Regions from separate parts of the Cellulomonas sp. NPDC057328 genome, predicted to be linked through region 3. Evidence: riboswitches for the same ligand, from Rfam matches in the RefSeq annotation. Region 3 holds a riboswitch; each other region holds the start of a gene.
What was found. A riboswitch is a leader RNA that binds a small molecule or an ion and turns the genes downstream of it on or off. The one in region 3 is predicted to bind thiamine pyrophosphate.
Positions count from the first base shown of each region.

Region 1 (3,329 bases), on a different contig from region 3:
ACCGGGTCACCGCCGGCACCGCGGCACGGGCCCAGGCGTCGACGAGCGCCGCGGCGGCGCCGCCGGGGTCGGGCGCCGCGCACACGGCGCTCACCACCGCGAGGGCGTGCGCGCCGGCCCGGCGCAGCGTCGGCGCGTCCGCGGCGGACAGCCCGCCGATCGCCACGACGGGCAGCGCGGTGGCGTCCGCCACCGCGCGCACGCCGTCCGCCCCGAGCGCCGGCCCGGCCTCGGGCTTGGTCGGCGTGAGGCGCACCGGTCCGGCGCCGACGTAGTCCGCTCCCGCGGCCTCGGGCAGGAGGCCGGGGCGGCCGACGGACACGCCGACCACCGCGTCGGGGCCGAGCAGCGCGCGCGCGTCGGCCACCTCCAGGTCGGACCGGCCGACGTGCACGCCGTCGACGCGCGCACCGCGCGACCGGGCGGCCAGGGCCACGTCGGCACGGTCGTCCACGAGCAGCACCGCGGGCGGCGCGTCGCGCAGGGCGTCGGCGACGGCGACCGCGAGCGCGACCTGGTCGCGGACGCCGGCGTGCTTGGCGCGCAGCTGAACGGTGCGGACCCCGGCGCGCACGGCGGCCAGCGCGACGGCGGCGGGCGCGTGCCCGGCCGCGGCGCACACGTCGGCGTCGAGCACGAGGTACACGCCGTCGGGCAGCCGGCTCATGCGGGCACCGCCACGCGCGCCGCGACGACGAGCCGCTCGGCGAGGTCCGCGCCGGTGAGCGCGTGCAGCTCGTCCAGCAGCGCCGGGACGAACGAGCCCGGCCCCCGGGCCACCTGCGCCGCACGCTCGGCCGCCACCCCCAGCGCCGTGCTGGCACCCGCACCGGCGGTGAGCGGGTCCGTCACGGCGGCGAACGCCGCGACGAGCCCGCCGAGCGCGCACCCCGCGCCGGTCACGGTGGTGAGCAGGCGGTCGCCGACGGCGAGCCGCACCCGCGTGCGCCCGTCGGTGACGAGGTCGACGGGCCCGCTGACCGCGACCGCGCCGCCCGTGCGGAGGGCCAGCGCGTCGGCCGCCTCCGCCGCGGCGTCCACCTCGTCCCCGGCGTCGACGCCGCGCCCGGCGGTGGTCAGGCCCGCGAGCGCGCGGACCTCGCTGGCGTTGCCGCGCACGACGGCCGGTCGCTCCGCCACCAGGCGGGCCGCGAGGCGGGTGCGGACCGACAGCACGCCGACGGCGACGGGGTCGAGCACCCACGGCGTGCCGGCACCGGCGGCGACGGCGACGGTCGGCGCGACCGCCGCCCGCTGGTCGGGACCGAGGGTGCCGAGGTTCACGAGCACGGCGCCCGCGACCGCAGCCAGCTCCTCGGCCTCACCGGGTGCCGAGGCCATGGCCGGCGACGCGCCGATCGCGAGCAGGGCGTTCGCCACGAGGTTCGTCGTCACCTCGTTGGTCAGGCACTGGACGAGCGGGGTCCGGGCCCGCAGGTCGTCGAGGGCGAGCCCCGCGCGGGCGGCGAGGTCCTCGGGCGGGCAGGGGACGGCAGGCGTCGTCATCGCGACATCCCTTCGCTCGTGCTAACGAGATCAGGTTCGACGGGTGTGATCTCAGCCCTGCCTGGTGCAGGGCACCCCGTGTCGCCGGCCACCGTAGCGCAGCGCGGGCCCCGCGCGGACATACCGGACCACCTGGCGGACCCGGCCGGTCGGGCGGCCGGGCGGGAGGCCGCCGTGCCCGGGGACGACGACGGGGGTGGGCCCCGTGGACCCACCCCCGTCGCCGCGCGCACGGGTCAGCGACGCACGGTCACCGTCCGGCTGGTGCTGCCCTCGACGTTCGCCGCGTCGTCCGGCACGAACACCGCGGTGAGCCGGTGCGTGCCGCGGCCGAGGTCGCGCGGCAGCGTGCCGACCGCGATGCCGAGCACGACGTCGGCCCGCGCCACGACCCGGTCGCCCTCGCGCAGCTCCACCGTGCCCGAGGGCAGGCGGAGCGTGTCGAGGCGGACCGTGGCGACCCACGCCGACGGCAGGAACGCGAACGGCGAGGAGAGCACGTTCAGCGTGGTGCTGCTGCCGACCTTCTCGACCGTCACCGTGACCGGCGCCGACTCCGAGCCGCCGACCGTGTCGGTGCCGGCGTACCGGGCGACGACGTCGTACGTCCCGGCCGGCGTGCCCGCCGGCAGGGTCAGCCGGGCCTGGCCGCCGCGCAGCGGCGCCGTGCCGAGCACGGTCTCCCCCGCGACGAACGTGACCTCGCCGGTGACGGGCGCGTCGGCCGTCACCCGCGCCGTCAGGCGCACCCGCGGCGCGAGGTCGCCGTGCACCTGGCTGTCCGGCTCCGCGGTGAGCGTCGTCGTGGACGCGGGCAGGCCGGCCTCGACGACCAGCGGCACCGTCACCGTCGTGCCGCTCGGCTGCGCCACGAGGGTCAGCGTCCGCGTCCCGGGCTCGGTGCCCGCGGGCACCGTGACCGTGACCGCGCCCGACGCGTCGGGCCCCTCACCCCGGGTCAGCGTGGCGGTCCCCAGCGCGACGTCGTCGAGGCGCACCTCGAGCGACGTGTTGTCCGGCGCACCGAGGCTCGTGAGGTTGAGCCCGGTGACGGGGAACGTCATCTCCGCGCCGGCCTCGACCGGGTCGAGCGCCGGCACGCCGACCGCCCGCTCCCGGAAGTCCGGCGTGAGGCCGGGGTTCGCCTGCAGGTACGCGATCCACGCGTCCCGGTCGACGAGACCGGAGTCCGCCGTGTCCTGCCCGTCCTCGAAGACGCGGAAGTTGTCGCCGCCCTGCGCGAGGAACGAGAAGGTGCCGATCCGGTACTCGGCGTCCGGGTCGAGCGGCGCGCCGTCGACCGTCACCGACGTGATGCGGTCGCCCTGCGGACGGGACGCGTCGTACGTGTACGAGACGTTGTCCGACAGCCCCAGCTGGAGGTAGGGCCGGCTCGGGACGTTGCCGTCCTCGTCCGTCTGCCACTGCTGCTCGAGCATCGTCTCGACCTGGGCGCCCGTGAGCGTGGTCGTCCAGAGGTTGTTCACGAACGGCAGGACCGCGTTGGCCTCGGCGTACGTGATCGTGCCGTCCGGGGCCTGGAACAGCTCGTTGCGCAGGCCGCCGGGGTTGACGACGCCAATCTGCGCGCCGCCCCGCTCCGGGGCGTCGAGCGTGTCGAGCAGCGCGTCCGCGACGAGGTTGCCGAGCGTGGACTCGCGGCTGCGGTCGTCGCGGCCCGTGCTCGGCAGCGGGCCCGGGCCGACGTAGCGGCCGTCGACGTAGGAGCCGCCGGCGTACGCGGTCGTGATGTCCGCCGTCACCGAGCCCACCGGCTGGTTGCCGACCTCGGCCGCGTACGCGAGCGCCGCGGCGACGATGCC
Region 1 is NZ_JBHUZW010000147.1:1,551-4,879, forward strand. It holds gene ACFUMH_RS17545 (thiamine phosphate synthase) at 1-667, opposite strand, end outside; gene thiD (bifunctional hydroxymethylpyrimidine kinase/phosphomethylpyrimidine kinase) at 1-2, opposite strand, end outside; gene thiM (hydroxyethylthiazole kinase) at 664-1,506, opposite strand; TPP riboswitch at 1,497-1,595, opposite strand; gene ACFUMH_RS17555 (ExeM/NucH family extracellular endonuclease) at 1,743-3,329, opposite strand, start outside.
Region 1: another riboswitch for thiamine pyrophosphate. It lies ahead of thiM (hydroxyethylthiazole kinase); the one in region 3 lies ahead of ACFUMH_RS02455 (thiamine ABC transporter substrate binding subunit).

Region 2 (3,329 bases), on a different contig from region 3:
TCGTCCACGCCGGGCCCGTCCGCGCCGGCACCGTCCGCGCCGGCACCGCGCGCCGCCCGCCGGGCACGCCGCTCGCGGCCCAGCGCCGTCTCGTCGAGCACACCGGTACGGGCGAGCGCGTCCCCGAGGACGCGCGCGAGCAGCCCGCACAGCACGACGCCGCTCACCACCTGCAGCCCGATGCGCAGCGCGAACAGGTCCTGCAGGTGCCAGCCGTACCGCACCGTGCCGAGCAGCGTGCTGGCGAGCCCGGCGCTGACGCCGCTCGCGACGAAGACCCACCACCCGTACCGCCGGTACCGGGTGAGCGTGAACGCCAGCTCGGCGCCGACGCCCTGCACGAGCCCGACGAGCAGCAGCATCGGCCCGACCGGCGAGGCGAGGAACGCGACCTCGACGAGCGCGGCCACCAGCTCGACGACCACCCCGACGCCGGGCTTGCGGACGATGTAGATCGCGAGGGGCGCGACGACCATCCACCCGCCGATGAGCACGTGCTGCGCCAGGTCGCCGAACGGCCCCATCGCGATCTGCAGCGCCGCCCACGCCTGCACCAGGGCCCAGTACAGGAACCCGAACACGACCGCGAGCACCGCCAGCAGCACCAGCTCGGAGAGCGTGAGCCCGCGCCGTGCCCGCACGTCGACGACCGGCGCGTCGGCGCTCCGGTCGGCGTCGACGCGGTCGGCGCCCGCGTCCGGCGCGACGTCGCGCCCGGCCGCGGTCACGGCGCCACCGCCGACGACGCGACGGACGGCGACCCGACGGACGGCGACCCGACGGACGGCGACCCGACGGACACGGTCACGTGCGTGACGACGTGCCGCACGTGCTCGCCGGTGCGCGCCCACGCCAGCGCGACCGTCCCGAGCACGTCGGCGAGGTCGCCGTCGAGCCGCGTGACGCAGTGCTCGGACGTGACGCGCACGCGCGTCCCCGCCTCGTCGACCGCCGCGAGCACGGCGTCGAGGTGCCCGCCCACGCCGAGCGGGTACAGAGCCCAGTGCGCGCTCGCGGGCACGCCCACGGGCGCCGGCGGGGCGAGGTCGACGGGGGCGAGGACGACGTCGTCGCCGAGGTCGCACGCGACCTCGCCGGGGCAGCCGCGTGACAGGTGGACGTGCGCCACGACGTGGCCGCCCTCGCGCGCGACCGCGGCGACGAGGTCGACGACGACCCGCAGGACGTCCGCCTCGGGGCCGCGCACGAGCGTCGACACGTCGTCGGTGACGACGTCGACGCCGGTGCGGTCGAGCACGGCCAGCGCACCGAGGAGCACGTCGGCGAAGTCGTCGCGGTGCGGGTGCACCGACACGCGGGCGCCCACCCCGAGGGCGGCGGCGCGCGCACGGGCCGCCGCGCCGTCGCCGGCGGGCGCGCGGAGCGGCGTCGCCGCGGGGGTCGGCGCGTCGGCGCCCGTCGGGTCGTGCGGGGCCGTCGCGGGCGGCGGGTTGGCGGTCGTGCGGGTCACGGGTCCTCCCGGGGTCGGGCCCCCGGGTGAGGACGCAGCCGGGGCAGGAGGACGCGACGCACCCCGGCACCCGTGCGCGTCCCGCCCCGGCGCGCAGCCGCGGGGGCGCGCGACGGGGACGAGGCGCGCCGCGGTCGCCGCGGCACGAGCCCTGCTCCCTACGCTGGTGCTGACCAGATCAGGTTCCACGGGTCAGCCGGTGGGACGACGGGCGTCCGGCCGGCACTCTCAGCGCTCCTGCGCTCCCCGGGGGCGTGTGGCGCCGACCCTAGCGCGGCCCGCGCCTGCGGCACCAGGGCGTCCGCGGTCCCGCGCCGTCCGCTGCACGGGTCGTCCGCGGAAGCCGCGGGGCCGGGCCCTGCCCGGCCCCACGGCTCAGTCGGTGATCGGCGTCAGCACGGCGATCCGCCAGGTCCCCGCGTCGTCGACGAGCTGGTAGATGAACCGCTCGGTCCGCTCGTCGCCGTAGCGCCAGGTCACGTCGGCCCAGACGCTGTGGCCGGTCTCCGCCACGACCCGCACGTCGGACGAGACGTCGTCGACCCCGTCGTACTGCTCCCACGCGCTCGTGAAGAACGCCTCGGTCTGCGACCGGTCGGCCACCGCCAGCGACTGGGCGGGGAACGCGATCAGCGCGGGCACCGCGTACAGCCCGGCGACCGCGCCGGCGTCGCGGGCGAGCAGCCCGCGCGCGTACTCGTCGAAGAACTGCTCCACCTCGGGGCGATCCGTCATGCCCTCCACGCTACGGGCGGGGCGTCGGACCGGCCTCCCGGGACGGGATCGCCGGTCCGCGCGAGGAGGACGGCGGTGTGTCGCCTCAGCCGAGCCAGCCGCGGCGCCGCCGGGCGCGGTCGATCGCCGTCACCGACTCGCGCTCCGCGGCGTCCGCGGCCGCCTCCGCCAGCCCGTGCAGGCGGCCCAGCGTGAAGGCGTTCTCGCCGTCGAGGTGGGCCTGCATCGCCATCCGGCGCAGGGAGGCCTGCCGCACGCGCGCGTCGTGGTGGTCGCCGAGCGCGGACTGCACGTCCTTCGCGCGACGTGCGGACCGGTGCGCGGCGCGGCCGACGGCGGACGCCGCCACCTCGCTCGCGTACCGGGCGCGGCGCGCGTCCTTGCGGGCCTCGTGCAGCGCGTGGTCGCGCGCGTCACCGGGTGGCAGGGCGAGGGCGCGCCCCACGGCCGCGTCGAAGCGGCGCCAGGCGCGGCGCGCCCGGCGGGGAAGGAAGCGGTCGGCCGGCTCGTCGGCGCGCGGACCGGCCGGGAGGTCCTCGGCGAGCGCGGCGAGCGCGGCCAGCGTGCGCCGGTGCGCCCCGGACGCCAGGTGCGTGCGCAGCGGGTCGAGCGCCGCGGTGCGGGCGGCGCGCCGGTCGTCGTCCACGCGCGTGCGGACCGGCCCGACGACGAGCTCGTCGGGCTCCCGCTCGAGGCCGCGCAGGAGGGCGTCGCGCTCGACCGCCGGGTCGCGCACGTCCCCGAGCAGCCGGCCCAGCGCCCGCAGGTCGTCCCGCAGGGGCTCGACGCGCTCGCGGTCCAGGACGGGCCGGAACACCCCGAGTGCGGTGCGCAGGCGCCGGGTCGCGACGCGCGCGTCGTGCACGGCGTCGTCGTCGCCCTGCTCGAGGCCGGGCCCGGCGGCGACGAGCGCCGCGACGGCGGCGGCCACGTAGGCGCGCACGTGCTCGCGGGCCGTGCCGTCGCGCGGCTCGGCGGAGGCGTGCGGCAGCGGCGTCGACGGCGCGTCCGACGTGCCGCTCATGCCGCGCCCTCCCCGTCGCCGTCCGCACCGTGCCCGGCCGCGACGCGCTCGTCGTCCCGCACGGGTCCGGGCGGCGTGCCGTCCCCGAACGGCCGGCCG
Region 2 is NZ_JBHUZW010000044.1:18,138-21,466, forward strand. It holds gene ACFUMH_RS09970 (ECF transporter S component) at 1-728, opposite strand, end outside; gene ACFUMH_RS09975 (YkoF family thiamine/hydroxymethylpyrimidine-binding protein) at 725-1,471, opposite strand; TPP riboswitch at 1,626-1,721, opposite strand; gene ACFUMH_RS09980 (hypothetical protein) at 1,847-2,206, opposite strand; gene ACFUMH_RS09985 (CHAD domain-containing protein) at 2,292-3,230, opposite strand; gene ACFUMH_RS09990 (glutathione S-transferase family protein) at 3,227-3,329, opposite strand, start outside.
Region 2: another riboswitch for thiamine pyrophosphate. It lies ahead of ACFUMH_RS09975 (YkoF family thiamine/hydroxymethylpyrimidine-binding protein); the one in region 3 lies ahead of ACFUMH_RS02455 (thiamine ABC transporter substrate binding subunit).

Region 3 (3,329 bases):
AGGTTGACGAGCGGCAGCGCCAGCAGGCCGACCGCGGTGACCGCCGTGACGGCGACCGCGACGGCGTCGAGCGGGTCCCGCATCCGCACGGGGTGCGCCGCGTCGACGGGCTCGGTGAGCGCGAGCGCGCGCTCGGTGCGGCGCCGCGCCCGGCCGGCGAGCACGAGCGCGCCGACCACGACGACGAGCTGGAGCACCGACAGCACGGCCGCCGCGCGCAGGTCGAGGAACTGCGTCGTCTGCACCCAGATCTCGGTCTCGACGGTGCCGAACTGCCGCCCGCCCAGCACGAGCACCGTGCCGAACGCCGTCGCGCAGAACAGGAACGTCAGCGACGCCGCCGACGCGATCGCCGGCGCGAGCGCGGGCAGCGTCACCGTGCGGAACGCGCGCCACGGCGACGCACCCAGCGACCGCGCGGCCTGCTCGGCGCGCGGGTCCAGCCGCTCCCACAGGCCGCCGACCGTGCGCACGACGACGGCGTAGTTGAAGAACACGAGCGCGAGGACGATCGCCGTCCGCGTGCCGTCCAGCCCGAGCCCGCCGAGCAGGCCGCCCTCGACGAGCAGCGACCGGAACGCGACGCCCACCACGACGGTCGGCAGCACGAACGGGACCGTGACGAACGCGCGCAGCGCGCCGCGCCCGCGGAACGTGCACCGGTGCAGCAGGTACGCGCCCGGCACGCCCAGCAGCACCGCGCCGAGCGTGCCGAGCGTCGCCTGCGTGAGCGTCTGCCCGACGATCCGCCACGTGCGCGGCCGGGACAGCACGTCGGCGAACCCGCCGAGGTCGAGCACGCCGTCCGCGACGAACCCGCGCCCCACGATCGCCGCGACCGGCCAGGCGAAGAACACGCCGAGGAACAGCAGCGGCGCCGCGACCGCGGCCGCCCACGCGAGGACGCGCCCGAGCGGCACCCCGCCGCCGCGGACCCCGGGGGGTGCGGCGGCGGGGCGGGCCCGCTCGAGCGTCGTCGTCATGGCCGGGTCGTCAGCCCACGACCGTGTCGGACCACTGCGTCAGCCACTCCTCGCGGTGCGCGTCGATGTCCGCGGCCGGGACCTCGAACGGCTCCTCGGCGAGCGGCGCCCACCGCGTCCACTCCTCCGGCAGCTCCACGGCCGAGCTCACCGGGTACACGTACATCGACGTCGGGATGTCGGCCTGCACCTCGTCGGAGAGCAGGAAGTCGATCAGCTGCGCCGCGCCCTCCGGGTTCTCGGCGCCCGCGAGCACGCCCGCGTACTCGACCTGGCGGAAGCACGTGTCGAGCAGCGCGCGGGTCGTCGGCTCCGTGCCGCCCTCGGGGACGGTGAACGGCGGGGACGACGCGTACGACAGGACGACCGGGCGCGGCCCGTCGCCGCCGCCGGCGGTGAAGTCGGTGTAGTAGGCCTCCTCCCAGCCGCTCGCGACCTTGAGCCCGTTGTCGCGCAGCCCCGCCCAGTACCCCGTCCAGCCGTCCTCGCCGTACGCGCCGACGGTGGCGAGCAGGAAGGCCAGGCCCGGCGACGACGTCACGGGGTCCGGCACGACGACCAGGTCCCGGTACGCCGGGTCGAGGAGGCTCTCGAGCGTCGTCGGCTCGGGGACGCCCTGCGCCGCGAACCACGTCGTGTCGACGTTGAGGCAGACGTCCGAGTAGTCCACCGCGATCAGCGCACCCTCGTCGTCGCCCTCGACGGCGTAGGCGGCGGCGTCCTCGGCGGCGGGTGCCGTCACGTCGGCCGGGACGACGACCCCCTCGTCGAGCGCGCGCGTCGCGAACGTGTTGTCGAGGCCGTAGACGACGTCGCCGAGCGGGGCGTCCTTGGTGAGCACGAGCTGGTTCGCGAGCGCGCCGGCGTCGGCCTGCTGCACCACCTCGACGGTCAGGCCCGACTCCTCCTCGAACTGCTCGAGCAGGCCCTCGGCGAGCGCGAACGACTCGTGCGTGACGAGCGTGACCGTGCCGGCGTCGGCGCTGCCGCTGGGGTCGCCGGACGCGTCGTCGGCGCCGCCGCCGACCGCCGAGCAGGCGCTCAGCGCGAGGGACGCGACGCCGGCGAGGGCGAGGGTGCGGGCACCGGTGCGGGTGCGGGGGGTCATGTGGTCGTGTCCTCCGTCGTCGTGCGGAGGGGTCCCACGCCGACGCACGCACCCGCGGGGACGCACGACCGGCGGGGAAAGAGCTAGCCCGACTCCCTACGCCGGTATCACCCGGATCAGGTTCGAGGGTCTGCGGTGGTCCGCACTCTCAGCGTCCAGCGCGTCCTCGCGGACGCCCGACGCTCCCCTGTCGTTCACCGCGATCCTAGACCCGTGCACCGACGTCGTCGGACACGCGTCCGACGCCCGGCCCCCGGGTCCGCAGCGGCGCCCGGCGCCCACCGGACTGCGGAGTGCCCCGCACCCCGTTAGCGTCGTGCCAGCACCGCAACACGGCGCACGACCTGGGAGGACGCGTTGGGCGACAACGACAAGTCGATGGTGGCGAAGCTCGTCGGGATGGGCGTGACGCTCGGTGCGGCGTGGGTCGCGCACAGGGTCGTCGAGCTCGGCTGGGAGAAGGCCCGGGGCCACAAGCCGCCGGCACCGGACTCGACCGACGACGACATCAACTTCTCCGAGGTCGCCGTGGCGGCCGTCATCACGGGTGCGGTGGTCGCGCTGTCGCGCGTGCTGGCGACCCGCGGCGCGGCCAAGCTCATCGCCCGCTAGCCGGTCTCACCCTCGCGGCCCCTGTGAGATCGCGGGTCCGCTGCGAGGTCGCGGGTTCGGTGTGAGGTCGCGGGCTGGAAACCGCGACCTTGCACGCAACCCGCGACCTCGCGTCCGGTGGGGGATCGGCGGGCGCGCGTGCGTCAGTGGCCCGCGCCCAGGCGGCCCGCCAGGCGGTCCAGGCGGGCCGCGCTGTCGGCGTTGACGCCGACGAACTCGACCTCCGTGCCGCGGGCGGCGTAGCGCTGCCGGATCGCGTCGAGCGCCGCGACCGTGGACGCGTCCCACACGTGCGCCCGGGACAGGTCGACGACGACGCGCGCCGGGTCGCCGGCGTAGTCGAACCGGTGCACCAGGTCGTTGGAGGACGCGAAGAACAGCGCGCCCTCGACGGCGTACACGCGCTCCCCGTCGTCGTCCGCCGCGTCGAGCCGCGTGACCGTCGTCAGGTGCGCGACGCGCCGCGCGAACAGCACCGTCGCGACGAGCACGCCGACGCCCACGCCGTACGCGAGGTTGTGCGTCGCCACGGTCACCGCGACGGTCGCGACCATCACCGCGGTCTCGGACAGCGGCATGCGGCGCAGCGTGCGCAGCGAGTGCCAGTCGAACGTCCCGACGGCCAC
Region 3 is NZ_JBHUZW010000006.1:61,750-65,078, reverse strand. It holds gene ACFUMH_RS02460 (ABC transporter permease) at 1-983, opposite strand, end outside; gene ACFUMH_RS02455 (thiamine ABC transporter substrate binding subunit) at 994-2,091, opposite strand; TPP riboswitch at 2,168-2,290, opposite strand; gene ACFUMH_RS02450 (DUF4235 domain-containing protein) at 2,449-2,703, shown strand; gene ACFUMH_RS02445 (SulP family inorganic anion transporter) at 2,847-3,329, opposite strand, start outside.

Region 4 (3,329 bases), on a different contig from region 3:
CGAAGGGCCGCTCGAACAGGCCGAGCTCGATCTTCTGCGTGAGGACACGGCGCACCGCGTCGTCGACGCGGGACATCGGGATCGCACCGCTCTGCACGCCCTGGCGCAGGTGCCCGAGGAACGTCCGGTAGTCGTTCGGCACCATGATCATGTCGAGCCCGGCGTTGACCGCCGTGGCGACCTCCTGCGCGGTGAACCCCCGCGCGCCGTCGAGCTGGTCGATCGCGGCCCAGTCCGAGACGACGACGCCCTCGAACCCGAGCTCGCCCTTGAGGACGTCCGTGAGCAGGTAGCGGTTGCCGTGCATCTTGACGCCGTTCCAGCTGCTGTACGACAGCATGACCGAGCCGACACCCCGCTCGACCGCGGCCCGGAACGGCGGCAGGTGCACCGCCCGGAGCTCGGCCTCGGTCGCCCGGACGTCGCCCTGGTCGTCGCCGCCGACCGTGCCGCCGTCGCCGAGGTAGTGCTTGGCCGTCGCCAGCACGGACGCCGGCCCGCCGAGCCGCTCGCCCTGGAAGCCGGTCACCATCGAGGCCATGGCCGAGGCGATCGCGGGGTCCTCGCCGAACGACTCGTACGTGCGCCCCCACCGGTCGTCCCGGGCGACGCACAGGCACGGCGCGAACGTCCAGTCCACGCCCGTGGCGGTGACCTCCTCCGCGACCGCGCGCCCGATGTCCTGCACGAGCCGCGGGTCCCGCGTCGCGCCGAGGCCGATGTTGTGCGGGTAGATCGTCGCGCCGAGCGCGTTGTTGTTCCCGTGCACCGCGTCGATGCCGTACAGCATCGGGATCTGCAGCGGGGTCGCCAGCGCCCCGCGCTGGAGGCCGTCGTAGAGGTCCGCCCAGGCCGCCGTCGTGTTGGGTGTCGGCGCCGAGCCGCCGCCGGAGAGCACGGACCCCAGCCGGTACGTCGTCATGTCACCCGGCGTCACGACCGCCCGTTCGGCCTGCGTCATCTGGCCGATCTTGTCGTCGACCGTCATGCGGCCGAGGAGGTCCGCGACCCGGGTCGCCGTCGGCAGCGCGGCGTCCTGGTAGGGCAGGACGGCGGCGTGCGCGGCGGGGGTCGTCGCCGCGGGGCCGGTGGACGCCAGGCCCAGCCCGGAGGCGGCCAGCGCGACGGCGAGGACCAGCGACGTCCGGCGGCGTCGGGGCCCGCCGGCGGGGACGTGCTGCGGCGCGGAGCGGGGCATCGGTCGACTCCTTCGTCGGACTGCGCCCGGCCCGCGGCGGGCGGCGCTGCCGTCGATACTCCGGCCGTCCCGCCGCCCCCACCAGGCCCGAACCGTTTCGGCCGCCGCCAGGTGCGGACCGGGCACGACGCCGCCCGTGGACGCCCCCGCAGCGCTGCGCCCGGCGTCGCTAGCATCGCCGCCACCACCACACGGGAGCCCGCACCAGCGGGCTGAGAGGACGGCTGTCGGGCCGTCGACCGTCCGAACCTGTCCGGGTCATGCCGGCGTAGGGAGTGCCATGCCTGAGGTCCGTCCTGTCCTGCCCACTCCCGGCGCGCAGGCGCCGGCCGACCCGGCCCCGGGACGTGCCGACCCCGCCCGTGCCGCCGTGCGCGGCGGCGTCCTCGGCAACTACGTCGACCAGTTCGACATCTTCCTGCCGGTGCTCGCGCTCGCGCCCGTCGCGGCCGAGCTCTACGGCACCCGCGCCGTCGTCACGTACGCGGGGCTCGTGTTCGTCGCGACCCTCGTCGGCCGCCCGCTCGGGGCCGCGCTGCTCGGGTCGCTCGCCGACCGGGTCGGGCGGGCCGTCGTCGCCCGGGCCAGCATGCTGGGCCTCGGGGTGACGACGCTGCTCATCGCGGCGCTGCCGGTCGCGGCGATGAGCCACGAGGCGGTGCTGCTCGCGGTGGTGGCGCTGCGGTTCGTCAGCGGGGTGCTCATCGGCGGCGGGTACACGTCGGCGGTGCCGCTCGCGATCGAGTGGTCGGCGCCGCGGCGGCGCGGGTTCGTCAGCGGGCTGGTCATGGCGATGTCGCCGGCGGCCAACGCGACGATCGCGGCTCTCGTCCTGGTGCTGCTGGGCGTGCTCGGCGCCGACGGGTACGCCGCGTGGGGGTGGCGCGTGCCGTTCGTGGTCGGCGCGGTGCTCGCGTTCGCCGCCGTCGTGCACTTCCGTCGGCACGTGCGCGACACCCCGGAGCGCGCGGCGGCCGCCCCGGCCGCGCGGCCGTTGACGACCGTGCTGGTCGGCGCGGAGCGGCACCGGCTGTGGCGCCTCATGGTGCTGATGACGGGCCTGTGGCTGTTCACCACCATGGGCGTGACCGTGGTCACGTCGCAGCTCGGCGTGGTCGCCGGCCTCGACGGCGCGGCGGTGACGCGCACGATGCTCGTCGCGACGGCCGTCTCGGCGGTGGCGATGGTCGCGAGCGGGCACGCGTCGACGCGCGTGGGCCGCCGCCGGTTCCTCGCCGGGTTCGGTGTCGCGGCCGCGGTCCTGGCGCCGGCGACGTACCTCGCGGCGTTCGCCGGCCCGGCGTCGCCCGGGGCCCTCGTCGTGCTGGTGACGGTGCTGCAGGTCGTGACGGTCTCCGCGTACGGGCCGATCGGTGCCTACCTCGCCGAGCGGTTCCCGCCGGCCGTCCGGTCCAGCGGCTACGGCACCGCGTACAGCCTGTCGATCGTGCTGCCGGCGCTGTACCCGTTCTGGCTGCCGCCGCTGCAGGCGGCGTCCGGCGACGTCGCACCCGTGGCGGCGCTGCTCGCGGTCGGGGGCGTCCTCGTCGCGGTGGGCGCGGCCACCTCGCCGCAGGAGGCGATGACCGACGCGGCGTGAGAAGTGCTGTCGCGAGCGTACGCCGTTGCGGGATCCGATAACGTGACGATATCGTCAGGTTATGCGAATGCCGCCGCCCGCACTGGCGCCTTACCTCAGGTCGCACACGCAAGCGACGGTGCTGGCACTGCTGCTGCTCCAGCCCGAGAAGCAGTTCACCCTCGCCGACATCGCGCGCCTGACCGGGGAACAGCCCACCGTGGTCCATCGAGAGGTGTCTCGGCTGGTGGAGGCCGGTGTCCTGGGGGACACGCGCGTCGGCCGCGCACGGCTCGTCCACGCGAACCCGGACTACCGGCTCCGCCGACCCCTGACCGAGATCATCGCCGCCACCTACGGCCCGCCCGCGGTGCTGCAGAGCCTCCTCTCGGCCGTGCCCGAGGTGGAGGAGGCCTACGTCTACGGCTCCTGGGCCGCCCGCTTCACGGGCGTCCCTGGGGATCAGCCCGGTGACGTCGACGTGCTCGTCATCGGCGACGTGCCGCGGGTACGCCTCAACGACGTCGCTGCCGAGGCCGAGGACGCGCTCAG
Region 4 is NZ_JBHUZW010000033.1:9,616-12,944, forward strand. It holds gene ACFUMH_RS08285 (glycoside hydrolase family 3 N-terminal domain-containing protein) at 1-1,198, opposite strand, end outside; TPP riboswitch at 1,380-1,490, shown strand; gene ACFUMH_RS08290 (MFS transporter) at 1,479-2,798, shown strand; gene ACFUMH_RS08295 (hypothetical protein) at 2,860-3,329, shown strand, end outside.
Region 4: another riboswitch for thiamine pyrophosphate. It lies ahead of ACFUMH_RS08290 (MFS transporter); the one in region 3 lies ahead of ACFUMH_RS02455 (thiamine ABC transporter substrate binding subunit).